One region of the Ralstonia chuxiongensis genome, then DNA from elsewhere that is predicted to be linked to it. Evidence: riboswitches for the same ligand, from Rfam matches in the RefSeq annotation. Region 1 holds a riboswitch; the other holds the start of a gene.
The links. Region 1 has a riboswitch for glycine ahead of NKG59_RS01115 (D-amino acid dehydrogenase). Riboswitches for the same ligand answer to the same signal wherever they lie in the genome.

Region 1 (15,920 bases):
TACGGCCGCGCCGCGTTCAATGTCGCGCGCAAAGCCCGGTGGGATTTCAATCGCCAGCGACAACTCGCCGTTGCGCATGCGGCGGTCCAACTCAGCGTAGTCACGAATCGGGGGTTTTTCGATGAAATAACGCGAGCCCGCCAGGTTGAGCGTGTAGTCGTGCGAAAGCACGGTCTGGTCGCGATCCAGCACGGCGTACGTCAGGTTCTCCACATCCAGGCTGATGCCGTATCCGATGATGAACATCAGAATGGCCGTACCCAGCAGCGCCAGCGTGGCGCGCACGCGGTCGCGGCGCAGCTCCAGCGCCTCACGCTGCGAATAGCTCAGTGCTCGAGCAAGACTGAAGCGGCGGCGCGCGGGCATGCCGCTAGGCGCACTGGCGGCAGCCGTGCGTACGGGCAGCGGCGCGGCAATCTTGGCGGTGCCCTCAGACGCTTCGGCGGCCTCCTGCAGATAGGCAACGAACGCCTGCTCCAGCGTCTGTGTGCCGCGAGCACGCACCAGCGCCGCGGGCGCATCGCTCACCAGCACGCGGCCGGCATGCATGAGCGAGATGCGGTCGCATCGCTCGGCCTCGTTCATGAAGTGCGTGGAGATGAAGATGGTCACGCGATCCCGCCGGGCGAGGTCGATCATCAGGCGCCAGAACATATCGCGCGCGACCGGGTCCACACCGGAAGTCGGCTCATCCAGGATCAGCAGCTCAGGCTTGTGAACCATCGCCACGGCCAGCGACAGCCGCTGCCGCATGCCCAGCGGCAAGCTCTGGGGCAGGCTGTCGGACACCTCTTGCAGCCCGAAACGGGTCAGCATCTCGGCCGCACGCGACTGCACCTCCGGCTCAGGCACCTGGAACAGGCGCGCATGCAGCACAAGGTTCTGGCGCACGGTCAGCTCGCCATACAGAGAGAACGCCTGCGACATGTAGCCCACGCGCCGGCGTGTGTCGATGTCCTTCGGATCGATCGGGTGACCAAACAACCACGCTTGGCCCTCGCTGGCAGGCAGCAGGCCGGTGAGCATCTTCATGGTGGTCGACTTGCCGCAGCCGTTCGAGCCGAGAAAGCCGAAGATCTCTCCACGACGGATTCGGAAGTCGACGTGGTCGACCGCCACAAAGTCGCCAAAGCGCATGGTCAGGCCGCTCGCCTGCACGGCCACATCGTCTTCTGCACCGGCCACCAGGGGTGGCACCACCACGGCTTGATGACCCTGCCGGCGCGTGAGCGGCAGGAGCGCAATGAAAGCGGCTTCAAGCGAATCGGTACCGGCACGGCTGCGCAGTTCGGCCGGCGTGCCGGTGGCAAGCACCTGCCCCGCATCCATGGCGACCAGCCAGTCGAAGCGCTCAGCCTCTTCCATGTAAGCCGTGGCCACGATCACGCTCATGCCGGGGCGCGCAGCGCGAATATCGGCAATCAAGTCCCAGAACTGCGTGCGCGAGAGCGGGTCAACGCCCGTGGTCGGCTCGTCCAGGATCAGGAGATCCGGGTCGTGGATCAGCGCGCAGCACAAGGCCAGCTTCTGTTTCATGCCGCCCGACAGCTTGCCGGCTGGGCGTGAGAGAAACGCCCGCAGGCCGGTGCTCGACGTGAGCGCATCAATGCGGTGTCGGCGCTCCGCCGCATCGTGGCCGAACAGCCGGCCGAAGAACTGCAGGTTCTCCTCGATCGACAGCGTGGGGTACAGGTTGCGGCCCAACCCTTGCGGCATGTAAGCAATGCGTGGACCGACCGCGGCGCGCGCACGGCGATCGGCCATGTCGCTGCCCAGCACATGCACTGCGCCGTCCTGCAGGGCACGCGCGCCGGCCACCAATGACAACAGGCTGGACTTGCCCACGCCGTCCGGGCCGATCAGTCCGACCATGCACCCGGCGGGCAAGTCGAGCGTGACGCCATCCAGCGCCAGCGTCTTGCGATAGCGCAGGCTCACGCCGGCCAGGCTCGCCACCGGCGGCGCAAGGGGCCCGTCATGTAACGCAGATGGGTCGGCAGAGGTGGTCACTGCGGAACCTTGATCGCCAGGCCGGCCGGCCATTCGGCTTGCCCGTCGAGCTTGAGCCACGCCATGCCGGGCAGGCCAGTCTTCACCAGCTTCAGGTGTTTGCGCAGCAGATCGCGATCGATCTGGGCCTTGACGCGGAACATCAGCTTCTGGCGCTCGCTGGCCGTCTCCACGGTCTTGGGGGTGAATTGCGCAGTGCTGGCCACAAAGGACACGCGCGCCGGAATCACGAATTGCGGCGCGGCGTCGAGCACGATACGCACTTCGCTGCCCATGGCAATGCGGCCTGCGTCCGTCTCCGGCACGAAGAAGGTCATGTAGACGTCGGAAAGATCCACGAGATTGAGCAGGCGCCCGCCACCGGCCAGAACCTCACCGGGCTGGGCGATGCGGTATTGCACGCGGGCGTCGCGCGGGGCCGTCAAGGCGCTGTCATCGATATCCGCCTTGATGCGCAGTACGGTTGCGTCGGCCGCCTTGACGGTGGCACCGGCGCCGGCCACCTGCGTACGGGCGGCCAATACGGCGGCCTGCGCCGCCTCGGCTTGCGCGCGGGCCGCCACAAGCGCGGCCTTGGCGCTGCGCACCCGGGCGCGGTCGTCGTCCAGCTCCTGCATCGACGAGGCCCCTTCGTTCGACAGCGTCTCGGACCGTGTCAACCGCCGTTGCGCGGCATCCAGATCGCTCTCACGCAGGGCGATCTGCGCCAGTGCGGCCTGCCGGTCAGCCTCTCGTACAGCCACCTGGGCCTGTGCACTTGCCACGGCAGAAACCGATTGCTGCCGCCGCGCCTGAGCTTCGTCGCGCTGCGCCTCCAAGGTCTGCACCTGCATGTGCGCAAGCGGCTGGCCGGCCCGCACGAAGTCGCCCTCATCCACAAGGATGTCTTGCACGCGGCCGGGAAGCTTGGTGGCTACGTCGATTTCGGTGGCCTCGATCCGGCCGTTGCCGCTCACAAAGCCCTTTCCGGGCCCGTCTTGCCGCAAGGCCTTCCATGCGAACGCCCCACCGGCGACCACCAAGGCGGCAGCGAGCAGCGCAATCCATCGTTGTCGGGGAGTCGTGGTCATGGTGTTGGTTCGCCCGATACGCGCGGTGGCGGCGTCGGGCTCAGATGGGGTTGCGGATCGGGTGCGGATTCGACAGCTTGCGTGCCGCCGCCCAGCGCCGCATACAGGCCAACGCGGCTCGACAGAAGCGCGCGGCGCACCTGCACCAGTTGCTGCTGAGCGGCAAGCAAATCGCGCTGGGCGTCAAGCACCTCGAGGAATGTCGATGCGCCGGCGTCGAAACGCAGTTGTGACAGCCGAGCGCGTTCGGTCTGCGCTGCTAGCGCGGCCTTCGCAATGTCGAGCTGTTCGGCCACCCACTTGCGTGCGGACAGCGCGTCGGACACGTCGCGGAAAGCGCTCTGCACGGTCTTCTCGTAGGCAGCCACGGCAAGGTCTCGGCGGGCTTCTGCCAAGTCAAGGTTGCTGCGTAGCTTGCCGCCTTCAAACAGCGGGAGGCTGATGCTGGGTGCAAAAACCCAGGCGCGCGTACCGGGCGCAAACAGATTGCCCAGTTCCGGGCTGATCGTGCCGTAAGCGCCGGTCAGGGCCACGCGTGGGAAAAACGCCGCCCGTGCAGCACCGATGCTGGCATGCGCAGCACGCAGGCGATGTTCCGCAGCCACAATGTCCGGGCGCTGCGCCAGCAGGTCGGAAGGCAGGCCCGCGCGTAGCTCCGCCAGCATGCGGTGCTCGTCAAGTGGCTCAGAAACCGGTGGCAAGTCGATCGGCTTGCCGACAAGCAAGGCCAGGCCGTGCGCCTGCGCGTCCCGCGCCTGCTGCAATTGCGTCAACAGCGCCTGCGCCTGGGTCAGCAGGGTCTCGACCTGCGTTTGGTTCAATCGTGAAGTCGCCCCCACTGCCACACGACGCGAGAAGATGCGCAGTGTCTCGGTTCGGCTATCCACGGTTTGCTGCGCCAGCGCGATGCGCTCGTCCAGTTCACGCAATACAAGGTAGCTGTCGGCCACCTGCGCGATCAGCCCAAGCGCTACCGCACGGCGCGCGGCGTCGGAAGCCACATAGCTTTCCAGTGCGGCGTCGTTGAGGTTGCGTACGCGCCCCCAGAAATCGATCTCCCAACTGGAGACACCGGCGCCCACTTGGTATTGCGTTACACGCATCGGCGTGCCGAACGGGCTCAGGTCCGCCGGAATGCTCAGGCGGCTGATGCCGGCCTGCGCGTCGAGGTGCGGAAATATCTCCGCCCGCTGGATGCCAAACGCGGCACGCGCCTCTTCCACCCGCAGCACGGCGGTGCGCAGGTCGCGGTTATTCTCCAGCGCCTGAGCGATCAACGCCTGCAGGCGCTTGTCCGTAAAGTACGCCTGCCAGCCGGTGGCGGAGGCAGACAGGCCATCCCGGCCATCGTCGGCGTCGTAGTGCTGAGCCACGGGCAAGGCAGGTGCCTCGTAAGGCGGCGCCATCGAGATGCAAGCCGACAGGGCCAGCGCAGTGGCAGAGGCCACCATGGCGGCCATACGCGTGCCGGCGTACCTGCCGCATGCCCGGCGTTGTTTCTCCACACGCATCTATTTCTCCAGCACGTAGGTGCCGGGCGCATCGGCCAGTGGCAGCAGTCCGGGTACGCCCATCTTCGGCGGTTTGACCGCTGTAGCGCCCGATGCATGCGCGACCAGCCATGCATCCCATGCTGGCCACCATGAACCGTCGGTGGTGGGGGCCGATGCCAGCCAGTCATCTGGCGCCGCTGATGTCTCGCCGACGTGGCGTGTCTGCATCTGGAACCGCCGATGCGAGTTGGCCGGCGGGCTGACGATGCCGGCGTTATGACCGCCGCTTGTCAACACGAACGTCAGCTCCGACTCGGTCAAGTGATGCAGCTTGTAGACCGAGCGCCATGGCGCCACGTGGTCGGTCAACGTGCCCACAACGAAGATCGGCAGGTCGATGTCGTTAAGGGCCACCGGCTTGCCGTTGACGGGGTAGCGGCCCTCGCTCAGGTCGTCGTTCAGAAACAGATGCCGCAGATACTGGCTGTGCATCCGCGCGGGCATGCGCGTGGCATCGGCGTTCCAGGCCATCAGATCGTTCATGGGTGCCCGATCGCCCAGCAGGTATTCACCCACCACCCTCGACCACAGCAAGTCGTACGAGCGCAGCATCTGGAAGGCTCCGGCCATCTGGCTGGCGCGTAAATAGCCGGTCTGCTCCATCTGCGCTTCCAGCAGACTGACCTGCGCCTCGTCGATGAACAGGCCGAGTTCGCCCGGCTCGCAAAAGTCTGTCTGTGCGGCAAAGAGCGTCATGGATGCCAGCCGCGCATCGCCATCGCGCGCCATGGCAGCCGCGGCAATGGCCAATAACGTGCCCCCGAGGCAGTAACCGGTGGCGTGGACGCGCTGGCCCGGCACGATGGCATTGACGGCATCGAGCGCGGCAAAGACACCGAGCTTGAGGTAGTCATCCATGTCGAGGGTGCGATCGGCCTCGTCGGGATTTTTCCAGGAGATGCAGAACACGGTATGGCCCTGCTCTACCAGATAGCGGATCAGCGAGTTCTGCGGAGACAGATCCAGGATGTAGTACTTCATGATCCATGCCGGCACGATCAGGATGGGCTCGGCCTGGACCTTGCTCGTGGTCGGCGTGTACTGGATCAGTTCGATCAGGCGGTTGCGCAGGACCACCTTGCCGGGAGTGATGGCAACGTCGCGGCCCACCGCAAAGCGTTCAGTGCCGGCGGCCGGCGCGCCGCTCATGGAGCGCTCCAGATCGTCAAGCGCATTGAGCGCGCCACGCACGAGATTGGTGCCGTGCTGTTCAAAGGTCCGGCGCAGAACAATCGGGTTGGTTACCAGTTGGTTGCCCGGTGACATCATGTCGAGCCATTGACGTGCAGCAAAGGCAACCACGTCCTCATGATGTTTGGCGACACCCCACACGCCGCGCGTGGCCGCCTCCCACCATTGTTCGGTCAACAGGAAGGACTGGTGCAATACGTTGAACGGCCACAGGCGCCACTCGTCCGCCGAGAAACGACGGTCGCGGGCCGGCGGCTGGACGCAAAGGCACACGTCCTGAGGGCCGGACGCCATACAGTCCCGGATGTAACGCTCGAGTTGTTCGGCCTGCGTCAGCGCCAGGCGGCACAGATCCAGCCGCTTCCCAGGCGAGACGGCAAGATGCAGCGCCCAATCAAGCAACGCTAGTTGCATTGATGCGAGGGACAGCGAATTCGATGTGCGGGCAAGAGCAGCGTGAAACGGCAGATCGATCGGCAGATCGATCTGTTCTGCAGTCGATGAAGACGGCACGGGGGCGGTGCGCATAGTTGGGGCGTCAAACGATTGCCAATATGCGATCCATTAGATGCCAGCGGCTACCGACCAGACTTGACGCACCTCAAACCGGGACAAGAGCGCGGACTCTAGACAGTGTCAAAGAAATGACATCTGCAGTTTCCTGCCAGTCGTCACAGAGGCTTCGCCCGCGCCTTACGGGCCTAAATGGGTGTGTTAGAGTCCGGCGGGGAAAACGTGACGATCTGCAAGATCGGCCCCATATTTCCATCGCTCCCAACGTTGTACCCGCGAATCTGTTGCACCAACAGGATGCATTGGGCGCATGGCGTGGGCGTCGCGAGACGAGATGACTTCCCCACCTGTCAGGCCAAAATAGCCAAAGGGCAGCGCAATCTCCTACGAACGGCTCGGCAACGCCATTTGTGGTTGAGATATTGATCCGGATTGACATCGGCGCGCTCGCGGCCCCGGCCCACCTGCCTCGTCATCGAGGCGCAACGAACAATCCATTTAGAGAAAATCGTGTTCACTTGCATCAACCAGAGCTGCGGCACGCAGTGGGAGCTGTCCGACGTCGTCATCAAGGATGAGGGCCAAGGGCCGCTGTTCCGCTGTGCGCTATGCGGCGCGCGCAACTATCTCAAACGCGTCGAAACCAAAGACGGCCGGGTCATCTACAAGCAAATCGAAGGCAAGCCGCTCAAGTGATCCAACGCAACGACATGACCATCGAACCAACCGCCACGCCCTTCACCACCCTAGCGCTCGCCCCGGCCGTGCTCGCGAACCTTGCGCAGCTCGGCTACACCGACATGACGCCGATCCAGGCTGCAAGCCTGCCCATCGCGCTTGCGGGCCACGATCTGATCGCGCAGGCAAAGACGGGCAGCGGCAAAACGGCAGCGTTTGCGCTGGCACTGCTCGCACGGCTCGACGCGCGCAGCTTCGACGTGCAGGCGATGGTGCTCTGCCCGACGCGCGAGCTTGCCGATCAGGTTGCGCAGGAAATCCGCCGCCTGGCACGCGCCGAAGAAAACGTAAAGGTACTGACGCTCTGCGGCGGCACACCGATGCGCCCGCAGGCGGCGAGCCTCGAACATGGCGCGCACGTCATCGTCGGCACGCCGGGGCGCATCATGGACCATCTGGAGCGCGGCAATCTCGCGCTCGGCGCACTGAAGACGCTCGTGCTTGACGAAGCAGACCGCATGCTCGACATGGGCTTCTTCGATGACATCGCGACGGTCGTGCGCCAATGCCCGCCTGATCGACAGACGCTGCTGTTCTCGGCGACCTATCCGGAAGGTATTGCGAAGCTGAGCCAGCGCATTCTGCGCAATCCAAAAGAGGTGAAGCTCGAAGAGCGCCACGACGACAGCAAGATTCGCCAGCGCTTCTACGAGGTGACCGACAACAAGCGGCTGCATGCGGTCGGGCTGCTGCTCAAGCACTATCGGCCGGTGAGCACGCTCGCGTTCTGCAACACGAAGCAGCAATGCCGTGACCTGCTCGACGTGCTGCGCGCTCAGGGCATCCACGCGCTGGCGCTGCATGGCGAACTCGAACAGCGCGAGCGCGATCAGGTATTGATCCAGTTCGCGAACCGCAGTTGCTCGGTGCTCGTGGCAACGGACGTTGCCGCGCGCGGGCTCGACATTGCGCAGCTCGAAGCGGTGATCAACGTTGACGTGACACCCGACCCCGAAGTGCACGTGCATCGCATTGGCCGCACGGGCCGCGCCGATGAGAACGGCTGGGCGCTGAGCCTCGCGAGCATGGACGAGATGGGCCGTGTCGGCAACATCGAGCAGGCCCTCGGGCGCGAGGTCGAATGGCACAAGCTCGACGAGCTGGATACCGGCAATGACGCACCGCTGCTGCCGCCAATGGAAACGCTACAGATTCTCGGCGGACGCAAGGAGAAGATCCGCCCCGGCGATGTGCTCGGTGCCCTGACAGGCGACGCCGGCTTTCGGGGCGACCAGATCGGCAAGATCAACGTGACCGAATTCTCGACCTACGTTGCGGTCGACCGCGGCATCGCACGCGAGGCGCTGCGCAAGCTCAACGGCGGCACGCTGAAGGGCAAGAAGGTCAGGGTTCGGCTCATGGACGAATGACCCCCTGCCCCTGCGCAGTTACCGGTTGCCGCTCGTAGGAAGAGCGCGATTCAACCCAGCATGGCAGCGGCAACGCCCGCCGCCGCACAAAACGCCACCACAATCAGCGGTGGCGTTTTCCATCGCGTCAGCAGCAGGAACGCAATCGCCGCGACGGCAAAGTCGCTCCATGACCGCACGGCGCTCGTCCAGACGGGTGTGTAAAGGGCAAAAGCCAGCAATCCAACGACTGCGGCATTCACACCCGCCAGCAGCGCCGCCATGGAAGGACGCGCGCGCAACGCCTGCCAGTAAGGCAGCGCCGCGATGACCAGCAGCAGGCCCGGCAGAAAAATGCCCACCGTGGCAAGCGCAGCCCCGGCCCAGTGATTCAGCCCCGGTCCGATCGTCCAGCCAAGGAAAGCGGCGAAGGTGAACAACGGCCCGGGCACGGCCTGCGCGGCGCCGTAGCCTGCCAAGAAATCGTTCGACGTGACCCAACCCGTCGCGACCGTCTGATGCTCCAGCAGCGGAAGCACGACGTGCCCGCCCCCGAAAACCAACGCGCCCGAACGATAGAACGCGTCGAACACCTTGGCGGGCATCCACGGATGAAGACCTGCAACAACCGGAAGCCCGAACAGCAGCGCGCAGAAGAGCACCAGGCTGACGATGCTCGCCACGTGAGACACGCGGAATGCAGCCCCCTGCTCCGCCCTCGGAGCACCACTCGCCGGACGGGACGATCGGCATAACATCAGCCCCAGTACGGCGCCAAGCACGATCACGACAAGTTGCGCGTAAACGGTCGTCAACGCGCTGAGCACGGCGATGCTGATCAGCGCGATACCTGCGCGCTGCCAGTCAGGACAAAGCTTGCGCGCCATGTCCCACACGGCCTGCGCCACCACCGCAACGGCAACCAGCTTCAAACCGTGGATCAGGCCCGCGCCAATCGGGCCGCCCAAGCTCGGCGCGAGCATCGCAAAAACCAGCAGCAGCAAGACGGAGGGCAGCGTAAAGCCGCACCATGCTGCCAACCCGCCACGCCATCCCGCCCGAAGCAGCCCGACGGAAAACCCCACCTGGCTGCTGGCAGGCCCCGGCAGAAACTGGCAAAGCCCGACAAGGTCGGTGAATGTTGCGTCGTCCAGCCAGCGGCGGCGCTCCACGAGCTCGCGCCGGAAGTAGCCGATATGTGCGACCGGCCCACCGAAACTGGTGAGACCCAGCTTGAGAAAGACCGCCAGCACTTCCATGGCAGAGCCCGCGTGATGTGTGCGGGACGGTGTGGCGGATGCGGTCATTTGCGGGCGAGATCGACGTTTGGGAAGCGCGTATTAGAACATTGCCGCCGTGGCATAGAAGGCAACTAAAGTGGCAGGATAGGCATCGCCGTCACCGTCACCGTCATTGGACGCTTCCGCGTATCCCATCATGCACTTCGCTCAGGCCATTGGCGCGCAGCGCTATGTGTTCAACGATCTCAAGACGCTCCTGGCCAAAGCCAGCCCGGCGCGCTCCGGCGACTATCTGGCGGGCCTGGCTGCTGCCAGCGAAGGCGAGCGCATGGCCGCGCGCATGGCGCTGGCAGACGTGCCGCTGTCGGCGTTCCTTAACGAAGCGCTGGTGCCTTATGAGGAAGACGAGGTCACGCGCCTGATTCTTGATCGGCACGACGCACAGGCCTTCCGGCCGATTGCCTCGCTCACGGTGGGCGAGTTCCGCAACTGGTTGCTCCTGCATGAGACGGACAGCCAGACGCTGGCAAGCGTCGCGCCCGGCATCACGCCCGAAATGGCCGCCGCGGTCAGCAAGCTGATGCGCAATCAGGATCTGATTTCCGTGGCCCGCAAGTGCCGCGTGGTCACGCGCTTTCGCAACACCATCGGCTTGCCCGGCCGATTGTCAGTCCGGCTGCAGCCCAATCACCCGACGGACGACCCCAAAGGTATTGCCGCGTCGATCATCGATGGCCTGCTCTATGGCTGCGGCGATGCGACCATCGGCATCAACCCTGCGGGCGACAATCTCGGTGCGATCGTATCGCTGCTGCAATTGGTCGATGAACTGCGCAATCGCTACGCCATTCCCACGCAGTCGTGCGTGCTGACCCACGTGACAAACACACTGCGCGCCATTGACCAGGGCGCGCCGGTTGACCTGGTGTTTCAATCGGTGGCGGGCAGCGAACAGGCCAACGCGGGATTCGGCATTAGTCTTGCCTTGCTGGCCGAGGCGCATGACGCGGCGCAGGGCCTGGCGCGCGGTGCGGTCGGCAATAACGTGATGTATTTCGAGACCGGCCAGGGCAGCGCGTTGTCGGCCAATGCGCATCACGGCGTCGATCAGCAAACCATGGAGGCGCGTGCCTATGCGGTGGCGCGGGCGTTCTCGCCGTTGCTGGTCAACACGGTGGTCGGTTTTATCGGTCCGGAGTATCTCTACGACGGCAAGCAGATCATCCGCGCGGGGCTGGAAGACCACTTCTGCGGCAAGCTGATGGGCCTGCCCATGGGCTGCGACGTCTGCTACACCAACCACGCTGAAGCCGATCAGGACGACATGGATACGCTGCTCACGCTGTTTGGCGTGGCCGGCATCCACTTCATCATGGGCGTGCCGGGCGCCGACGACATCATGCTCAATTACCAGAGCACCTCGTTTCATGACGCACTCTATCTGCGCGACACGCTGGGCCTGCGGCCGGCGCCGGAGTTTGAGGCGTGGCTGCAAAGCATGGGTATTGTCGACGCCGCTGGGCGCCTGCAAGACGCCACGGCGCGGCAGCCGCTGCTGCAGTTGGCCCACGCGCTGTGAACCCCGTTGGATATCCGCACATGCCGAAACACACGCTCGTTCAGCCGAATCCGTGGACACACTTGCGTGCCTTTACCGACGCACGTATTGCGTTGGGCCGCGCCGGCAACAGCCAGACGACCGACGCCGTGCTCGCGTTTGGCGTGGCACATGCCCAAGCGCGCGATGCCGTGCACTTGCCGCTCGATAGCACGGCGTTGTCGGCCGCGCTTGGGCAGGCGGGCCTCACGGCATTGACCGTGCACAGCGCGGCAGCTGACCGCGCCCAGTATCTGCGCCGTCCAGATCTCGGCCGCCGGCTTGACGATGCCAGCCGAGTAAAACTCGGCCCGTTGCGGCCAGCGCAGCCCTTCGACGTTGTCTTTGTGATTGCTGACGGGCTTTCCGCATTGGCGGTGCAAAGCCACAGCGTGCCACTCCTGTGCTGCGTGCGCGATCGTCTGCCGCGCGACTGGTCCATCGGCCCTGTTGTCATCGCCGGGCAGTCTCGCGTGGCGTTGGGGGATGAGATCGGTGCGTTGCTTGGTGCGCGGCAGGTGGTGATGCTGATCGGTGAACGGCCGGGGTTGAGTTCGCCTGACAGCCTGGGCATTTACCTGACCTACGCGCCGCGCGTCGGTTGCTCCGATGCGCAGCGCAACTGCATCTCGAATGTGCGCCCGGCAGGGCTGACTTATGACCAGGCAGCGACCCGGCTGGTGTTCCTGCTCAAAGGCGCGCTGGCGCTCGGTCGCAGCGGCGTGGACCTGAAGGACGACACGCCATCCATCGCCTCCGGTACATCCCGACTTGCCGAACGCCACGACCCGTGACACACTCCCTCCCGCTGCCCACACCGGCAGCACGCAGGCGCGGCTGACGCACCAACGACAGCTGCAACACGCCGCAGGAGAGACCGGGCTTAACGCGCACACGCGCAACGCCCGGCGCCGATGGAGCAACCACCCCGGAAACTCTCAGGCAAAAGGACTGTGGCGTCGACTGCGAATCTGGAGAGAGGCGTGCACGCGTGCGCCCACCGAAGGGGATGGCGCCAGCGCTGCTGACGCCCAAGCTCTCAGGTCCCGAGACAGATGGGGTGAGCCGACCGGATCGTCCGGTCATGACATCACTCCATAGGGACCGCCATGACGCACATCGTCATCGTCGGCGCCGGCATATCCGGCGTCACCACTGCTTACACGCTCTCGCAACTCGGCTATCGGGTCACGGTGCTCGACCGCCACTTGTATCCGGCCATGGAAACCTCGTTCGCCAACGGCGGGCAGCTTTCCGCCAGCAACGCTGAAGTCTGGAACAGCACCGGCACGCTGCTCAAGGGCATCAAATGGATGCTGCGCAACGACGCCCCGCTCCTGCTCAATCCCAAGCCGTCCTGGCACAAATACTCGTGGATCGGCGAGTTCGTCGCTAGCATCGCGCACTACCGCCGCAACACCATCGAAACCACGCGCATGGCCATCGAGGCACGCAAGCATCTGTTTGCGATGGCCGAACGGGAACAAATCGATTTCGATCTGCAGAAGCGCGGCATTCTGCACGTCTATCACGACAAGGCGAGCTTTACGGCCGCAGGCAAGGCCAACGCCCTGCTCGTCGCCGGCGGGCTTGAGCGCCACGCCGTGAGCCCCGAAGACATTGCAGCCATCGAGCCCACACTGCGGGGCAACTACTACGGCGGTTATTTCACAGAATCCGACGCCACCGGCGACATCCACAAGTTCACGCGCGGTCTCGCGCAGGCGTGCGAAAAGCGCGGTGTGCGCTTTGTGCAAGGCGTGGATGTGCGCGATGTGCAAACCAGTGAAGGCGGCGTTCGTCTCTTGCTGCAAACCACGCTGGATGACCGCCTTTCCACCAGCGAGGCGAATGTCGTGCAGGACATTGCCGCCGACGCGATGGTCGTGTGCGCGGGCGTGGGCAGCCGGCATATCGCGCAAATGGTGGGCGATCGCATCAACGTGTATCCGGTCAAGGGATATTCGATCACGGTGCACCTGGACGACGAAGCCAGCGTGCAAGGCGCGCCGTGGGTCAGCCTGCTCGATGAGAGCGCGAAGATCGTGACCAGCCGCCTCGGCGCTGGCCGCTTCCGCGTGGCGGGCACGGCGGAGTTCAACGGTTACAACCGCGATATCCGCGCGGACCGCATCGAGCCCCTGGTGGCCTGGACGCGCCGCAACTTTGCGATTGGCACGTCGCGCGTGGTGCCGTGGGCGGGCTTGCGCCCGATGATGCCGGACATGATGCCGCGCGTCGGCCGTGGGCGGCATGGGCGCGTGTTCTACAACACGGGCCACGGGCATCTGGGTTGGACGCTATCCGGCGCCACCGCCGCAATGGTGGGCGACGTGATCGCGCGCGACTGCCCATTGCATTGATCGCAGCAAAAGAAAAAGCCCGCCGAGACTCTGGCGGGCTTTTTCATTGCGAGAGCGATCGGAGCGATCAGAACTTGTGCCGCACGCCCAGCATGACGCCCAGGCGCGAGTTGTTGCCATACGTGTTACCCGAGTTGTTGAACGCGGCCGCGCTATTCAGCGCAATCCAGGCGCCCTGCAGGCGGGTGTAGTCAACTTCGGCGTAGACGTCGGTGCGCTTGCTGAAGGCGTAGTCGAGCATGCCGGCGGTGGTCAGGCGCTTGCCGCTCGCGTCGAGATGCTTCATCCAGTCATATTGCACGGTGCCGATGAAACTCAGTGCGCCGGAGATCGGCACCTTCGCGCCCACATAGGCGGCTTGGTTCTTGTAGTCGGCCACGTCGAGGCGGCTGTTTGTATAGCCCAGGTACCACGTGGCAATCGAGGTATCAAGCTTGCCGCCAAAGCCCCAGACCGTCTGCTTGCTCGCCAGCGCAGCCGGCACCGCACCGAAGAACGCTGATGACACATCGCGCGTGACCTGATACACCGCGCCCACTTCAGCCGGGCCCATGCTGTAGACGATCGAGCCGGCGCCGGCCGAACTCTTGCTGAAGCTGCCCGCTGCCTCGCCAAAGGTCCATGCGCCGGCAAGTTGCAGGCCGCCGAACGATTTGATGTATTTGACCGTGTTGTCGTAGCGCAGGCCGGTGTAGTTGCCGCCTTGATAGCCGACGATGGAATTGTTGGCAAACGCCATCGCCTCGTATGAAGACAGGACCTCGTGCGCCAGCGTGTATTGCCGGCCGAGGTAAAGCTTGCCGTAGTCGCCTTCGAGGCCGACCACTGCGGTACGCCCGAACAGACGTCCGCCCTGCTGGCTGCCACCGGTATCGGGGGAGAAGCCCGATTCCAGGATGAACATGGCCTTGGTGCCGCCGCCCAGGTCTTCCGTGCCGCGCAAGCCCCAACGGCTGCCGGTCAGCACACCGTCTGTCATCTGCAGATTGCTGTTGCCTGCCGCATTTTCGTGCGTGCTGTAGCGGATGGTGGTGTCGATCAGCCCGTAGAGCGTGACACCGCCGGCGGTTTGCGCCGCCGCTGGCAGGCTCGTGGCTCCGAGCACCAGTGCGGCAATCATTGTCTTGTTCATGGCTCCCTTGTCTCCTCTTTGGTGTGATGGGTATGGATGTGCGACGGCCGCACGCGCAGCCGCGGTGTTGCGTGGATAGCGCCCATGGCCGCACAACCGTGAGCGCAAGATTTCTCGTGTCTCAGTGGTCAGCCGAAGTGGTGGCGCCGCGGCTCAGTTGTGCCTGCACAGCCATGCGCACGGCAGCGTTTGCTGCGCCGTAGCCCAGGTAGCCGTTGCGCTGGACAAGCTCGAAGAAGAAGCGCTCGCGAAAGGGTTCGGTGTAGGCGTGCAGAAAATCGCCGTGCGGGTCGCGGTCGTAGAGAAGACCGTCGTCGTGCAGGCGGGTGAGCAGCGCGTCATCCAGCCCAAGTCGGGCGGCAACGTCGTCGTAGTAGTTCTCTGGCACGTGCTGTAGGCAGGCCGCGCCACGGTCAATGGCCTCAATGGTCTCGAACAGCCGCTCAGTGCGGAATGCAATGTGATGCACCCCCGAGCCCGCGTAGGCCGTGATGAACCTGCCCGTGGCCGTGCGCCCACTTTCCGATACGTTGAGCGGAATCCGCACGTTGCGGTCCGGGCTCACCATCGCCCGGCTTTTCACGAGGCCGTACGGATCGGCAATCTCCTGTACGGCTTCGGCGTGCATGCCAAAGACGGCACGGTAGAACAGCACAAAGCTGTCGAGCCGGTGCGCGGGCAGCGCCTGCGCAACATGGTCAATCGATGCCCAGCCTGCTGCATCGTCTTGCACGCCAGGATGCAAGACAAAATCGCTTTCATAGATGCTGCGATCGGCCTCGCGATCGTCGATCAGATAGAGCAGCGTGCCATCGGGTGCGCGCAGCGCGGGAATGCTGCGCTCAGTCGGCCCCACGGGCCCGCGCCACTCCTGGGCGCACAGCTCACGTGCGCGTGTCATGGCGCGCTCGGCATCGTCCACCTTCAGGCCGATCGCACAGACAGACGGCCCGTGCAGCTGGAAGTGCTCCGACGCGGCGCTGTCCTGCTCCATGTTCAGGATCACGTTGACGCCGCCTTGCCGATACAGGTCAACCGCCTTGGAGCGATGGTGCCCCGCAAGAATAAAACCCAGCGCACGCAGGCGCGTTTCAAGTTCCCGTCCTGCCGCCGCGTCCACCGCAAACTCCAGAAAATCCACGCCTTCAAATTGAGCAGCCGCA
Region 2 (15,920 bases), on a different contig from region 1:
GGGTACGACCATCCCGGCCTCGCGCATCTACAACAACGCCGGCATCGCAGAAATCGCGATGGCAACGGCACCGGAATACACGAAGCAAGGCTACAAGACGACGTTCCGCATGATGACCTCCGACACCCAGCAGGGTTCGGTGGTCGGCACGTACGCCGTCAAGAAGCTGGGCTACAAGAACATCGCCATCGTTGATGACCGCACGGCTTACGGCCAAGGTTTGGCAGACGAGTTCGAGAAGGCCGCCAAGGCTGCCGGCGCCACCATCGTGCGTCGCGAGTTCACCAACGACAAGGCCAGCGACTTCAAGTCGATCCTCACGCAGATCAAGGCCAAGAAGCCTGACGCCGTGTTCTACGGCGGCGCGGAAGGCCAATCGGCTCCGCTGGTCAAGCAGATGCGCGAACTGGGCATGAAGTCCACGCTGATGTCGGGCGAAATGTCCAAGACCGACGACTTCATCAAGCTGGCTGGCGCGCAATCGGCCGAAGGCGTGGTGTGCTCGCTGGCCGGTCTGCCGCTGGAGCAGATGCCGGGCGGCGCTGGCTACAAGGCCCGCTATGAGAAGCGCTTCGGCACGCCGGTGCAGACGTACTCGCCGTACGCCTACGACGGCGCAATGGCCCTGATGCAAGCCATGGTCAAGGCCGGCTCGTCGGATCCGAGCAAGTACCTGCCGATCCTGGCTGCGACCAACATGCAAGGCGTGACCGCCAAGCACTACGCCTATGACGAGAAGGGCGACCTGAAGGACGGCGGCATTACCGTCTACAAGGTCACCGGCGGCAAGTGGGCACCGCTGGAGAGCGTCGGCGGCAAGTAATCCGACCGGCTCTCAGCCATTCGCAGTATGAAAACCGCCCTCCGGGGCGGTTTTTCTTTGCCGGCAGCCCAAGGCCCCAAACGCAGGCTTGTCGCTTTCTACATCGAAAACCATCGATCTATCGTTAAATATCGGGTAACGCGGGTCTAACGCGTGTCAGTGCTTGGCTGACTTTTCCAATCGGGTGCTTCGGGTACCATGTCGGCCATGACAGGACTTCACGATCTCTTCCCTTCGTGGCCGCCCGCACCTGGCGGTCTCTTCTGGATCGGGCTGGCGCTGGTCGGCGCGGCGTTGTGCGGCGAGTTTGCGCGCGCGGCGCTCAAGCTGCCCCGCATCGTCGGCTATGCGGCGGCGGGCCTGGCGGCCGGCGTGCTCGGCCGCCCGCTCATCGACGCCGACATGCTCGACCAGACCCACATCCTGATCGAGATGGCGCTGGCGTTGGCGCTGTTCGAACTGGGGCACCGGCTGTCATTCGAGTGGCTGCGTGCCAATCGCTGGCTCTTGCTCACCAGTGGCTTCGAGAGCCTGCTGACCTGGGGCCTGGTCACCTGGGTGCTGCAGTTGTTTGGCGTGGCGGCGCCGGTGGCGGTGGCCGCAGGCGCCATCGCGGTGGCCACGTCCCCCACGGTGCTGCTGCAACTGAAGAACGAACTGCGCGCCGAAGGCCAGGTGACGGAGCGGTTGCTCTCGTTGGGCGCGCTCAACAGCATCTACGCAAGCGTGCTGGCGCCGCTCACCGCCGGGTGGCTGCACAGCGAATACGGCCACTGGGCGGCGGCGCTGTTCCATCCGCTGTACCTGCTGGCAGGTTCCGTGCTTCTAGCCTGGGTGGTCGGCAAGGTGGGCCATGCGCTGTATCACCGCATGGCGGGTGACGATCACTACGCGTTCCTGGTGCTGGTGGGGCTGGTGCTGTTTGCGCTGGCGATGGCCAAGCTGCTCAAGCTGTCGGTGCCGCTCACGCTGCTGCTGGCGGGCGTGGTGTTCAAGCACCAGGACGATCACCCGCGTGTGTGGCCATCGCACTTCGGCAGCGCGGGCAGCATCCTGATTGTGGTGATGATCGTGTCGCTCGGTTTGCCGCTCAAGGCGTCGGACTGGGTGATCGGCGGTGTGGCGGCGGTGGCATTGGTGCTCTCGCGCTTCATCGCCAAACTGGCGGCCACGACGGCGCTGGGCTCGTTCTCGGGCCTGTCGATGCGGCAGAGCATCGCGCTGGGCCTAGCGCTCGGGCCCATGTCAGGATTGTCATGGTTGCTGATGCACGATACGGCGGCACTGTATCCACAAACCGGCGGGCCGCTTGCGGCCATCATTCTTTGCACGCTGGCGATCCAACAGATTGTTGCGCCGATCCTGACCGCGCGTTCGCTGCGCTGGGCAGGTGAGGTGCGACAAGACGAAGGGAGGCACTGAGCCCCATGTCCCTCGAACCGTTCTCGAAATCCGAAGCCCTGACGTTTGGCGTCGAGCTGGAATTGCAGCTCGTCAATCGCCATGACTACGACCTTGCCTCAGCGTCGCCCGACTTGCTGCGCATGCTCAAGGGCAAGGAATACCCCGGCGACATCAAGCCGGAGATCACCGATTCGATGATCGAGATCTCCACCGGCATCTGCCACAGCCATGATGAAGCGCTCTGGCAGTTGCGCGAGATGCGCGACCGCATGGCCGACGCCGCCACGGCGCTGAACATCGGCATCTGCGGCGGCGGCACGCATCCGTTCCAGCAATGGAGCCAGCGCCAGATTTCGCAATCGCCGCGCTACCAGTACATCTCGGATCTGTACGGTTACCTCGCCAAGCAGTTCACCGTGTTCGGGCAGCACGTGCACATTGGCTGCCCGAATCCGGACGACGCGCTGTATCTGCTGCACGCCATGTCGCGCTACGTGCCGCACTTCATTGCGCTGGCCGCGTCGTCACCGTTCGTGCAGGGCGTGGATACGGGGTTTGCTTCCGCGCGCATGAACTCGGTCAGCGCCTTCCCGATGTCGGGCCGCGCGCCGTTCGTGCTGACGTGGGATGCCTTCATTGCGTACTTCGACAAGATGCACGCCACCGGCGTCATCGAAAGCATGAAGGACTTCTACTGGGACATCCGCCCCAAGCCCGAATTCGGCACGATCGAAGTCCGCGTGATGGACACCCCGCTGACCGTCGAACGCGCGGCCGCCATCGCCGCTTATATCCAGGCATTGGGCCGCTGGCTGCTGCTCGATCGCCCGTTCATGCCCGTGGAAGACGATTACCTCGTCTACACCTTCAACCGCTTCCAGGCATGCCGCTTCGGGCTGGCCGGCGAATACGTCGATCCGGCCACGGGCAACCGCGGCGCGCTGGCTGATCACATCCTGGAAACGAGCAAGGTGCTGTCGGCACACGCCGAAGCGCTGTCGTCCGAAGGCGCGCTCGACATGGTGCGGGAGGTGGTGGAGGCGCGTGATGCGGATGCAGAATGGATCCGCGCGGCGCAACGTGAAACCCGCAACCTGCACGAGACTGTGCGACGCGGTTGCGGGCGGTGGACGCAGCAGGCGGCAACGCAGCCCGCCTGATGCATCAAGGAACGGTCAGTCGTTGCGGACCGTTCCTGGCGCTTCAAGCCACCGCTGCATGAAGACGAGGTCGAGCCACTGGCCGTGCTTGATGGCCGCCTCGGGCATGCGGCCAACTTCTTTAAAGCCGAGCTTTTCGTGTAGCCGGATCGAGCCTGCGTTGGCGCCGTCGATGGCGCCAACAATCAGGTGTTTGCCCAGCGCAGCGGCACGCTCGCACAGTGCCTCGACCAGCAGGCTGCCCAGGCCCTTGCCGCGCCAGTCGCGATGAATATGCACCGAGTGCTCGACGGTGGTGCGAAAGCCCGGGTACGGCCGGAAATCCCCAAACGATGCAACGCCCGCGACTTGCCCGCCATCATCGGCCACCAGCACCGGATACCCCTGCGTGGCACGCAACGCCAGCCACGCGGTGCGGTCTTCCAGCGTGACCGGCGTTTCGGTGTAGATCGCGTTGGAGGTGGCGATCACGTCGTTGTAGATGGCGAGGATGGCTGGCAGATCGGCCTGCGTTGCGTCGCGGAGCAGCATGATGCGTGATGGGCTCAATGGGTCGGGCGCACCGCCAGAACACGGCGCGCGAAGGCCCAGCATACCAAGGCGAACACGATCAGCCCAAGCCATTGCGCCGTGCCTTCAAACGACGCGCCCACGATCGCCAGCGGCGCATCCTTGCCCGTGGCCCCGATGACGGCCGCCATCAGCACGCCCACCAGGCTTTCGCCCACAATCAGGCCCGACGCCAGCAGCACGCCGTGGCGGTTCGGTACCTCGGCATAGCGCGCGTACGGCACGCCGGCTGCCTGCGCACGCTTGGCAAGAATCTTCTCGATGATCCACGCCAGCACCGCACCGGTCACCAGCACCGTGCTGATCGTCGGCGGCAGGTAGATGCCGATGCCTACCGCCAGCACCGGCAGCCGGGCGACACCACCACGCTGCTTGAGCGCCCAGTCGACGGCAATCAGCAGCGTGCCGATGACGATGCCGGCAATCACCATGTTCCATTCCAACTGGTGCGTGAAGATGCCGGTGGCAATGGCCGTCATGAGCGTGGCCTGCGGGGCAGAGAGTGCCTGCGCAGCGTCCATGCCGGCACGCGGCAGCGCACCCGGAAAGCCATACGCGTTGTATAGCAGCTCCAGCACCGGCGAGATGACTGCGGCACCCGCGACGCACCCGATCAACAGCGCCACCTGCTGGCGCCACGGTGTGGCACCAACCAGCCAGCCCGTCTTCAGATCCTGCAGGTTGTCGTTGGAGATGGTAGCCACGGCCACCACGGCCGACGTTGTGAAGATTGCCAGCGCAATGCCCAGCTTGCTCGCTTCCGGCGAGCCCACGATGCCGTTGTCCGCGCCGATAGCCAACAGCAGCAGCGACACCAAGGTGATGGCGATGATGCCAATGCCTGAAATCGGGCTCGACGACGAACCGATCAGCCCGGCCATGTAGCCGCATGCCGCCGCCACCAGAAAGCCGAACACCACCGCAAAGATCACCGCGCAGGTGATCAGCGTCCAGCGCGAGCCGGCCGACAGCATGGTCGGCGCCAGGAATGCGGCAAACGTGATCACCAGCACCACGACCATGGCCAGCGTGACCAGCAGAATCCAGCGCGGAGCCATGTCCTGCTCGGTGCGCAGCGTGCCATCGGCCTTCGGGCGCAGGCTGCCGAACGAGCGCTTCACGCCGTGCACCACCGGGCCGATCAGCGTGCCCAGCGTCCACACGGCCGCCACCGCAATCACGCCTGCACCGATAAAACGCACCTGCGTGCGCCAAATGTCCGTACCGAACGCAGACAGCGCCTTGCCCGCCGGCACCGGCGTGATGGAGGTCAGATACGGCACGGCGATGCCCCAGGCGATCACCAGGCCCACCAGCATGGCCAGCCCGGCCACGAGGCCGATCAGATAGCCAGCGCCTAGCAGTGCCGTTGAAAAGCCCAGCGGCAAGCGCACCACCGCGGCCCCCGCAGCGAACCACCAGCTTGCCCCTTCGCCCAGCAGGCGCAGACCACTGGTTGCAAACGCCACGATGGCCGCGACGATGCCGCCGGCAGCCAGATCGCGCATGCCAGTGGCGGCGGGCACGGCGTCAGCGTCCGAGCCATCCGACGTTTGGCCGCTGCCCACGCGCAGGATTTCCGCCGCCGCCACGCCTTCGGGATAGGGCAGGTCGCTCTGCACCACCATCGCGTGGCGCAGCGGAATCGTGAACACCACGCCGAGCATGCCACCCGCCATGCAGACCCCAAACGTTTGCCAAAACGGGAAACCTTGCCAGTGCCCGATCATCACCAGGCCGGGCAGGATGAAGATGATGGAAGACAGCGTCCCGGCCGCAGACGCCTGCGTCTGCACCATGTTGTTCTCAAGGATGTTCGTGCCGCCGAGCATGCGCAGCACCGCCATGGAAATCACCGCTGCGGGAATCGCCGATGAAAACGTCAGGCCGACTTTCAGGCCGAGGTACACGTTTGAAGCGGTGAAGATCACGGTGATGATCGCGCCGAGGATCATGCCGCGTAGCGTCAGCTCGGGCAGGGTCGCTGCCGAAATGTGCTTGGGAGGATGGAGGGATTGCATCCTGCGGGTCTCCAAAGAGGGTTCTTGTGGCGCGGATTATAGGAGTGGATGGGGGCGGGGGCTTGGTGGATTTTTTTGGTGTGTCCTCTAGATTTTTTGTTTGTGGTCCATCCCTTGTTTCATCCCCTGCCGGGGCTGACTCACTTTCTTTGTCTTGCCAAAGAAAGTAAGCAAAGAAAGGCGCGCCCGATGCGGCGACCCCCCTCCTTGAATTTATGTCGCAAGGAGGGGAAGGGAAAAACTCGCTGCGCTCAGACAGTTTCCCTTCCTTTTTCCTCCTTGCAACAGAAATTCAAGGCGCCGCATAGGGCAGGGAAAGTCAAAGACAGAAGCCAAACACTCTGGACGCAAGCCCAAACGACAAAGGCCAACCGCGCGACGGGTTGGCCTTTTTCTTTTGACGTTGAGCCCTTGATGGCGCCTTGAATTTTTGTGGGCGGGCGGATCAAGGAAGGAGGCTGTCTGAGCGAAGCGAATTTGCCTCCTTCCCCGCACGGTCACACAAATTCAAGGAGGCTTTCGCCATCTCGGGCGCGCCTTTCTTTTGCTTACTTTTCTTTGGCAAGACAAAGAAAAGTGAGTCGGTCCCGGCAGGGAACGAAAGGAGTGTGGACCACCAAGGCAAAAATCAAAATCAGCACTCCACAATATTCACAGCCAGTCCGCCCCGCGCAGTCTCCTTGTACTTAGTCTTCATATCCGCCCCCGTCTCCCGCATCGTCTTGATCACGGAGTCGAGCGAAACATAATGCGTGCCGTCCCCGCGCAACGCCATGCGCGCCGCATTCACCGCCTTCACAGACGCCATCGCATTGCGCTCGATACACGGAATCTGCACCAGTCCGCCAACCGGGTCGCATGTCAGCCCGAGGTTGTGCTCCATGCCGATCTCAGCCGCGTTCTCCACCTGCGCAGGCGTACCACCCAGCACCGCAGCGAGCGCGCCCGCCGCCATCGAACACGCCACGCCGACTTCGCCCTGGCACCCGACTTCCGCACCCGAGATCGACGCGTTCATCTTGTAAAGCATGCCGATCGCGCCGGCGGTGAGGAGGAAGTCCACGATGCCATCGTCATTCGCGCCGGGCACGAAGCGGTCGTAGTAATGCATCACGGCCGGGATAATGCCCGCTGCGCCGTTGGTCGGCGCCGTGACGACGCGCCCGCCCGCAGCGTTTTCTTCATTCACGGCAATCGCATACAGATTCACCCAGTCGATGACTGACAGCGGGTCGGACAGCGTGCGTTCGGCCTGCACCGTGAGCCGTGAATACAACTCGGCGGCACGGCGACGCACGTGGAACGGGCCAGGCAATTCGCCCTCCGTGCGGCAGCCGCGCGCCACGCACGCCTGCATCACATGCCAGATGTTGAGCAGACCAGCGCGCACTTCAGCTTCCGTGCGCGTCGTCAGTTCGTTTTCGAGCATCAGTCGGGCGATGGATTTGCCCGTCGATTCGCACATCGCCAGCAGTTCCTTGCCGCTGCGGAACGGATGCGGCAACTGGTCATGCGCTGCAAGCACCTGCGTGTTTGGCGCGCCGGCCGTGACGACAAAGCCGCCGCCGACTGACAGATAGCGCGCCTCGCGCAGACGCTCGCCGGCAGCGTCGAAGGCGTGGAACTTCATACCGTTCGGATGCTCGGCCATCGCTTCGCGGCGGTAGAAGGCGATGTGTTCTTTCTCGGTAAAGCGCATCGCGTGACGGCCCAGCAGCGACAGCGATTGCGATGCGCGCAACGCTGCCAGTTTGGCATCGATGGTGTCCGGGTCGATGGTATCCGGCGCCTCGCCCATCAGGCCGAGGATGACGCCGCGATCGGTGCCGTGGCCTTTGCCGGTGGCGCCCAGCGAGCCATACAGCTCGACACGCACGCTGGCGACTTGCGGCATCAGCCCATCGGCTTCCAGGCCGGAAGCAAACATGAGCGCGGCGCGCATCGGCCCGACGGTGTGCGAGCTGGACGGACCAATGCCGATCTTGAAGAGGTCGAAAACGGAAACAGCCATGGGGTGAGGCTCCGGGGGCGTTAAAGGGTGCAAGCGGCTTGTGGCCACTTGCGCCAGGTAGTTGTGCGCGCTGTCAGTACAGAGCTTCGCCGGTTAGCGGGCTGCGCACAGCGCCAGCCAGTCAGGCGCGGTCGCGGCGAGCCGCTCGGCCAGCGTGCGGTATTTCGGGTCCAGTCGCGCAGCCTGCCAATACAGCGTGCCGGCGCTTTTCGGCTCCCACATGCCGGAGAAGCCGGGCAGGCCCGCGTCGGCTCGCTTCTTGTCGAAGGCAACGTGCGAGTGGACGTATTCCTCGTGCGTGCGGCTGCCGTCGGCATACGGCACGAGCCAATCAACGGCGGCGGCGAGCGTGGCGCCGTTGGCTGCGCGCTCATGTAGCCAGTGCTGGCCAAAAGGCTGCACGGCAATCGCGGCCATCGTCAGCGGCTCGAGGTCGTAGACGACGTAGTGAAGTGCATCGCGGTCTTCAAAATCTTCCACCGACCCGTCCGGGCGCACATTATTGGCGACCTGTTGCAGGAACAGGCGATGTACCTGCGCGAGCAACGCGTGGTCACCCAGCGCGGCAGCCGACATTGCCATCAGCTTGATGCGGTGGCTTTGCCAGTTGTTCACCCACGTGTGTGACAGCGGCTGGTGCGCAGCCTCGGTGCGGGCAATATAGCCCTCGGCCAGCGTGCGCAGGAAGCGTTGCGTCTCTGCGCGCGTGCCGGGCGTCAGGCCGTCGCGCGCGAGCATGTAGGCCTGGATCAGCGCATCGAACTTCGTCTCGTCGATCGGGTTGAAGCTCGGTACATACGTGCCGACCCACGCGTGCAGAAAGGTGTCGACCTGCTCGGCGAACCGCATGTCGCCTGTGAGGCGCCAGGCCATTGCTGCGTCGCGCATGACCGGAAAGTCCCGCGCGGCCACAACGGATTCGTCGTAGATGCCCTGGTGTGGCAACGTGCCTTCGGTATGCAGGCGAGGCAACGGGTGCGGCGTCTGCGTGAGGTGCTGCGTGGCGCGGGCGACCCGCTTTACCGCGGCGGGCTCGCCGGACTGCGCTGGTGAAACGCTGCACCAGTCCTGCCCCGGCCTGGCGGGGTTGTGCGCGGCTGCGTACAACGATGCAGCCGCACCTGCCTGTGTCGGCGAGCAGGCTCCGCACACAACCACTGCGGCAACACAGGCAAGCAGACGGAAAAATGGGGCAGGGTGGCGCGTTGGCATAGCAGGGTCCCGTCGGATCAGGTGAACTGGCGTCACCATAACGGCGAAGGGCGCTGAAAGCGTCCGTTGTGAGCGCGGGTTACAGGGGTTGCGTCCGGTTACATGTGACGCGGCGGCGGAACACAATGCACCGCCGCCGCGTCATGTCACTTCGAATGCCTCAATCCTGCGCGTACTCGCTCATCGGCACGCAGGCGCAGAACAGGTTGCGGTCGCCGTAGACGTTGTCGGCACGGCCGACCGGCGGCCAGTACTTTTGCTTGCGCAGCGATGCTACCGGATAGGCGGCCTGCTCACGCGTGTACTTGTGCGACCAGTCATCGGCCATCACCACGGCTGCGGTGTGCGGTGCGTGCTTCAGCGGGTTGTCTTCGCGGTCGAATTCGCCCGAGATCACCTTGTCGACCTCGCCGCGGATGGCGATCATCGCGTCGATGAAGCGGTCGAGTTCCACCTTCGGCTCGCTTTCGGTCGGCTCGATCATCAGCGTGCCGGGCACCGGGAAGCTCATCGTCGGTGCGTGGAAGCCGAAGTCCATCAGGCGCTTGGCGATATCTTCGTTGCTGATGCCCGATTCCTTCTGCAGCGGGCGGATGTCGAGAATGCACTCGTGCGCCACCAGGTCGTGCGCGCCCGTGTACAGCACCGGGTAATACGGGGCGAGCCGCTTGGCCACGTAGTTGGCCGACAGGATGGCCGTCTCGGTGGCGGCGGTCAGGCCCGCTGCGCCCATCATCGCGATGTACATCCACGAGATCGGCAGGATCGACGCCGAGCCGAACGCTGCGGCCGACACGTTGCCGATGTTCTGGCTGGCGTCTTCACCCGAGGCTGCGCGCCCCGGGAGGAACGGTGCAAGGTGCGCGCCCACGGCCACCGGACCGACGCCCGGGCCGCCGCCGCCGTGCGGAATGCAGAACGTCTTGTGCAGGTTCAGGTGCGAGACGTCGCCGCCGAAGTGGCCCGGTGCGGCGGTGCCGACCATGGCGTTCATGTTGGCGCCGTCCACGTAGACCTGGCCGCCGTGGCTGTGCACGATCTCGCACACGCGCTTGACGCCTTCCTCGAATACGCCGTGCGTGGATGGGTAGGTGATCATGATTGCCGCGAGGTTCTTGCTGTGCTCGGCGGCCTTCTTCTCCAGATCAGCCAGGTCGACGTTGCCGCGCTCATCGCACGCCACGACAACAACCTGCATGCCGGCCATCTGTGCCGATGCAGGGTTCGTGCCGTGCGCCGACGACGGGATCAGGCACACATTGCGGTGCGCTTCGCCACGGCTGGCGTGGTAGGCGTGGATGATCAGCAGGCCAGCGTATTCGCCCTGCGAGCCGGCATTCGGCTGCAGGCTGACGGCCGCATAGCCGGTGGCGGCGCACAGCATCTGTTCGAGCTGATCGATCATCTCGCGGTAGCCAACGGTCTGATCGGCCGGCGCGAACGGGTGGATGTTCGAGAACTCGGGCCACGTCACCGGCAGCATTTCTGCGGTGGCGTTGAGCTTCATCGTGCACGATCCCAGCGGGATCATCGTGCGGTCGAGCGCGAGATCCTTGTCGGCCAGGCTGCGCAGGTAGCGCAGCATTTCGTGTTCGGAATGGTGCGCGTTGAACACCGGGTGCGTCAGGTACGCGCTCTGGCGCACGAGCGAGGCCGGATATGCGTCCGCAACTGCTGCTTCGGTCTTGTCGAAGTCCGGTGCGGCAGCGTGTGCGGCGTGCGCGAAGACTTCCCACAGCGCAACGACATCGGCGCGTGTGACCGTCTCGTCCAGCGAGATACCCAGGCGTGCATCGTCGATCTGGCGCAGGTTGATGCCGTGCGCCTGTGCCGCGATGTGCAGGTTGGCAGTGCGCGCGCCGGTGGCGACGGTCAGCGTGTCGAAAAAGGCGTCGGCTTCCAGCGTGTAGCCGATCGCGCGCAGGCCGGCGGCCAGCGTGGCGGTCAGGCGGTGCACGCGTTGGGCGATGCGCTTCAGGCCCTGCGGGCCGTGGTAGACGGCGTACATCGAGGCCATCACGCCCAGCAGTACCTGTGCGGTACAGATGTTCGAGGTGGCCTTCTCGCGGCGGATGTGCTGCTCGCGCGTCTGCAGTGCGAGGCGGTAGGCCGAATTGCCTTGCGCATCGATCGTCACGCCGACCAGGCGACCGGGCATCGAGCGCTTGAACGCATCGCGCACGGCCATGTAGCCGGCATGCGGGCCACCGAAGCCGAACGGCACGCCAAAGCGCTGCGTGTTGCCGATCACGACGTCGGCACCCCATTCGCCCGGCGCGGCCAGCAGCGTGAGCGCCAGCAGGTCTGCAGCCGCAACGACCAAACCGCCGGCAGCGTGCACGGCATCGGTCAGCGCCTGGTACGTCGCCAGATCGCCCAGCAGCGCACCGTTGGCGCCCGGGTATTGCAGCAGCACGCCGAACGCGTCGTGCTTGGCAGCGTCGGCCGCCGGCCCCGTCACCACTTGCACGCCGATCGGTTCGGCACGGGTGCGCACGACTTCCAGCGTTTGCGGAAGTACGTCGTCCGCCACAAAGAACACGGTCGACTTCGATTTACCAATGCGCTGCAGCAGCGTCATCGCCTCGGCAGCGGCGGTCGCTTCATCGAGCATCGACGCATTGGCGATGTCCATGGCGGTCAGGTCGATCACCATCTGCTGGAAGTTCAGCATCGCCTCCAGGCGGCCCTGCGAGATTTCGGGCTGATACGGCGTGTATGCCGTGTACCAGGCGGGGTTCTCGAGGATGTTGCGCAGGATGACGCCCGGCGTGTGCGTGCCGTAATAGCCCTGGCCGATCAGGCTCTTGGCCACGCGGTTCTGCCCCGCGATGCCGCGCAGCTTGGCAAGCGCCGCTTCTTCGGTCAGTGGCTGCGTGAATTCGCCCAGCGGCATGCCGTCCTGGCGGCGGATGGCGGGCGGGATCACGGCGTCGATCAGCTTGGCGCGGCTATCAAAACCGAGCGCAGCAAGCATCTGCGCTTGCTCTTCCGGCGACGGGCCGATGTGGCGGTGCGCGAAGGCGTCGCACGCCTCCAGGGCGGCGAGGGTGGGGCGTTCGGCAGCAAGCGCCGAGGAAGCGGGGTGCGGAGCGTTCATGGCAAGGGCTCGAAATTCAGGCAAAGCGCCGATGTGCGGGTCAGGCACATCGGCTTCGGTGACCGGCTTAGCCGATCTTGGCGGCGTACTGCTCGGCCGACATCAGCGCGTTCACATCGTCGGCGTTGGTCGGCTTGATCTTGAACAGCCACGCCTCGTAGGCGCCGGCGTTGACCGACTCGGGCGCGCCCGCGGCGTCGGCGTTGTTGGCGATGATCTCGCCCGAGACGGGGGCGTAGATGTCGGAGGCGGCCTTGACCGATTCGACCACGGCAATCGCCTCGTCCTTGGCGACTGCGCGACCAGCGTCCGGCAGCTCCAGGAAGACGATGTCGCCCAGCGCGTCCTGCGCGTAATCGGTGATGCCGATGGTCAGCGTGCCGTCGGCTTCAACGCGGATCCACTCGTCGTGTTCGGTGTACTTCAGATCGGCGGGAACGTTGCTCATGAAAGGTTTCTCCGGAAGATTGGTATTGGGGGATGCAGATTCGGTGTTCAGCTGACCAGCGCCTTGCCATTGCGCACGAACGGCAGTTTAACCACAGTCGCGGTCAACTTGCGGTCGCGAATTTCGACCTGTACGTCGGTGCCGATGGCCACGTCCTTGGGCAGGCGCGCCAGTGCAATCGAGAGCGACAGGCTCGGGCTGAACGTGCCGCTGGTGATCTCGCCGTCACCGGCGGTGGTGATGACCTTCTGGTGGGCGCGCAGCACGCCGCCCTTGTCGCGCAGGATCAGGCCGACGAACTGTTCGCGCTGGCCGCCGGCTTGCAGCGCGGCCTTGCCGGTGAAGTCGCGTTCGCTTTGCAGATCGACCGTCCAGGCGAGGCCGGCGTCGAGCGGCGAGACGTGCTCGTCCATGTCCTGGCCGTAGAGGTTCATGCCCGCTTCCAGGCGCAGCGTGTCGCGCGCGCCGAGGCCGGCCGGGCGTACGCCTGCTTGCAGCAGGCGCTCCCACACACCGGCGATCTGCGCGGCCGGCACGACCAGTTCGAAACCGTCTTCGCCGGTGTAGCCGGTGCGGGCCACCATGATCTCGCCCACGTTTTCCACGGTGACGAAGCCGGCGTTGAACGGCTTGAGCGCGTCCCCCACCGCCTGCGTGCCGGGTAGCGCGGCGTACGTCTTGGCGCGCGCATTCGGGCCTTGCACGGCCAGGATGCCCAGCGGCTCGGCGCCAGCGTTGTTGTCGGAGCGGCGCGGCGTGATCGTCACGTCGGTGCCGGCGGCGGCGTTCTGCGCGACGATCCACTCCAGGTCCGTCGGCGCGGTACCGGCGTTGACCACCAGGCGGAACCAGTCTTCGCGGAAGAAGTAGACGATCAGGTCGTCGATCACGCCGCCCTTGGGGTTGAGCATGCAACTGTAGAGCGCCTTGCCGGGCGTTTGCAGCTTGTCGACGTTGTTGGCGAGCAGCCCACGCAGGAAGTCGCGCACGCGTGCGCCCGTGAGGTCGACCACGCACATGTGCGAGACATCAAAAATACCGGCGTCTTGGCGCACGGCGTGGTGCTCTTCGATCTGGGAGCCGTAGTTGACGGGCATGTCCCAGCCGCCAAAGTCGACCATGCGGGCCCCCAGCGAGCGGTGGATGGCATTGAGCGGCGTGTGTTGGAGCGTCATGGAATCTCTCGGCTGAGCGCGCCGCCGTGGCTTGGGCGCGGCGCATGGATCGGGAACCAGAAAAGCAAAAAGGCCACCTGCACAGCCTGATCCCTCATGGTGACGCCATGAAGATCAACAAGCTGCGCAGATGGCCCCTCTGTCCTTGGTACCTGAGAGATTGCGAAGCGGGGCGCATAGCGGTGCGCGCCGTTCGTGAGCCCCTTCGGTGGGCGCCCGCAGTGATCGTGCGGCGCCAGCTCTCCAGAGTGCGGTCGGACGCATGTCCGCCGATCCGCCCGGTCCTGGATGCCTGAGAGTTTTCGGGTGCTACCCCTTCGGCGGCGCCTTGCCGTGTACGGCGGGCACGCTCTCCCGGATGGATGGGCGGAATTTACGGAAGGGGGATGGGATTGTCAATTGGGGTGGACTTGGCGGCTTTTGAAAGGAGGGCTGGTTTTTATGCTTTCGGTGCATCCCTGGTTTCATCCCCTGCCGGGGCTGACTCACTTTCTTTGTCTTGCCAAAGAAAGTAAGCAAAGAAAGGCGCGCCCGAGATGGCGAAAGATTCCTTGAATTTATGTCGCAGGGAGGGAGGAGAGGCAAACTCGCTTCGCTCAAACAGCCTCCCCTCTTTTTCCTCCCTGCAACAGAAATTCAAGGCGCCATCTAGGGCAGGTACGTCAAAGGCCAAAGACAACGGCCACACCCTCGGGAGCTGGCGAGGTCGCCAAGCTCCAAGCGTGTGGCCGGAGTGCGGGTGTTGGTTGGTCTTGCTTTGGCTTTGACTTACTTGCCGATCTGGCGGCTGACCTGGTTTTCCTGCTGGTTCAGCGTGCGCTGCTCCTGCTTGGTGATGGCGCCGCCATTTTGAGCCGCCATGTCGCGCTCTTCCTGGCGAATCTGGTGGTCTTCCCGGTGCATCTGGCGCGCCTGGCCCTTGGTGATCTCGCCTTCCTTCACTTCGTTGTGGATGCGCTTGTTCTGGTTGGCCAGGCGGTGGTTGACCTCGGCACGGCGCGGGTGGTCTTTTTGCCACTGCGTTTGGGCGAAGGCGCCGGTGGTGGCGGACAGGGCGACGGCGGTAACGGCCAGGGCTTTGACGATGCGGTGCATGGTGGGTTCTCCGGTGGGCGGCCGACCGATTCAGCCGCTGTCCCGTCCATAACGGGGTGCCGCGCATGACCGCTTACGTGGTTCGTGTAACCACGCGTAAGCGGTGTAACGCCCGTGCGAAAAGCGGGGGGCGCAAACGCATGCGGTGCAGCTTCGCGCACCTCCGTCAGGCCCGACGCAGGTGGCCTTGCGCAGGCTCAATCGATGCAAAGGCGCCGTGCTACCATCGCCCTCCGCTGTATGTTCCCGCCTGCTTTTTCTTCTGCCTCTTCCCATGTCTTCCGGTCTCGCCCACGGGCTCAATGCTGCCCAATCCGAAGGTGTGCATTACCTCGATGGCCCGTGCCTGGTGCTGGCCGGGGCGGGCTCAGGCAAGACGCGCGTGATCACGCAGAAGATCGCGCACCTGATCCTGAACAAGGGGTTTGAGCCGCGTCACATCGCTGCCGTTACGTTCACCAACAAGGCCGCCAAGGAAATGCAGGAGCGCGTGGCCAAGCTGATGGACGGCAAGACACGCGAAGACGGCAAGCGCATTCCCATCAAGCAGTTGACGGTGTGTACCTTCCACTCGCTCGGTGTGCAGATTCTGCGCGCCGAGGCCGAGCATGTGGGCCTGAAGCCGCGCTTCTCGATCATGGATTCGGACGATTGCTTCGGGATGATCCAGGAGCAGCTGGCCACCACCGACAAGCAACTGATCCGCCGCGTGCAGAGCACGATCTCGCTGTGGAAGAACGGTCTCGTCGACCCGGACACCGCGATTGCCGAAGCGCTCGCCAACAACAACGTCGATGACCACCAGGCGGCGCTCGTCTACCGCAATTACGTTGCGACGCTGCACGCGTATCAGGCGGTGGATTTTGACGATCTGATCCGTATTCCTGCCGAGCTGTTCGCC

Region 2: linked by a shared signal. The riboswitch ahead of gcvT (glycine cleavage system aminomethyltransferase GcvT) and the one ahead of NKG59_RS01115 (D-amino acid dehydrogenase) in region 1 are both predicted to bind glycine.

What each region holds. Positions count from the first base shown of each region.
Region 1 covers NZ_JAMYWC010000001.1:252,141-268,060, forward strand. Annotated here, with positions in the region: gene rbbA (ribosome-associated ATPase/putative transporter RbbA) at 1-2,043, opposite strand, end outside; gene NKG59_RS01075 (HlyD family secretion protein) at 2,007-3,080, opposite strand; gene NKG59_RS01080 (efflux transporter outer membrane subunit) at 3,077-4,591, opposite strand; gene NKG59_RS01085 (PHA/PHB synthase family protein) at 4,592-6,352, opposite strand; gene NKG59_RS01090 (hypothetical protein) at 6,848-7,033, shown strand; gene dbpA (ATP-dependent RNA helicase DbpA) at 7,048-8,445, shown strand; gene chrA (chromate efflux transporter) at 8,496-9,731, opposite strand; gene NKG59_RS01105 (ethanolamine ammonia-lyase subunit EutB) at 9,862-11,244, shown strand; gene eutC (ethanolamine ammonia-lyase subunit EutC) at 11,265-12,056, shown strand; glycine riboswitch at 12,121-12,226, shown strand; gene NKG59_RS01115 (D-amino acid dehydrogenase) at 12,372-13,625, shown strand; gene NKG59_RS01120 (porin) at 13,693-14,757, opposite strand; gene NKG59_RS01125 (bifunctional sugar phosphate isomerase/epimerase/4-hydroxyphenylpyruvate dioxygenase family protein) at 14,879-15,920, opposite strand, start outside.
Region 2 covers NZ_JAMYWC010000002.1:40,385-56,304, reverse strand. Annotated here, with positions in the region: gene NKG59_RS04870 (branched-chain amino acid ABC transporter substrate-binding protein) at 1-823, shown strand, start outside; gene NKG59_RS04865 (cation:proton antiporter) at 1,022-2,245, shown strand; gene NKG59_RS04860 (YbdK family carboxylate-amine ligase) at 2,251-3,387, shown strand; gene NKG59_RS04855 (GNAT family N-acetyltransferase) at 3,403-3,918, opposite strand; gene NKG59_RS04850 (OPT family oligopeptide transporter) at 3,933-5,978, opposite strand; gene NKG59_RS04845 (L-serine ammonia-lyase) at 6,613-7,989, opposite strand; gene NKG59_RS04840 (alginate lyase family protein) at 8,083-9,201, opposite strand; gene gcvP (aminomethyl-transferring glycine dehydrogenase) at 9,362-12,301, opposite strand; gene gcvH (glycine cleavage system protein GcvH) at 12,369-12,749, opposite strand; gene gcvT (glycine cleavage system aminomethyltransferase GcvT) at 12,797-13,924, opposite strand; glycine riboswitch at 14,054-14,181, opposite strand; glycine riboswitch at 14,194-14,291, opposite strand; gene NKG59_RS04820 (hypothetical protein) at 14,693-15,019, opposite strand; gene NKG59_RS04815 (UvrD-helicase domain-containing protein) at 15,294-15,920, shown strand, end outside.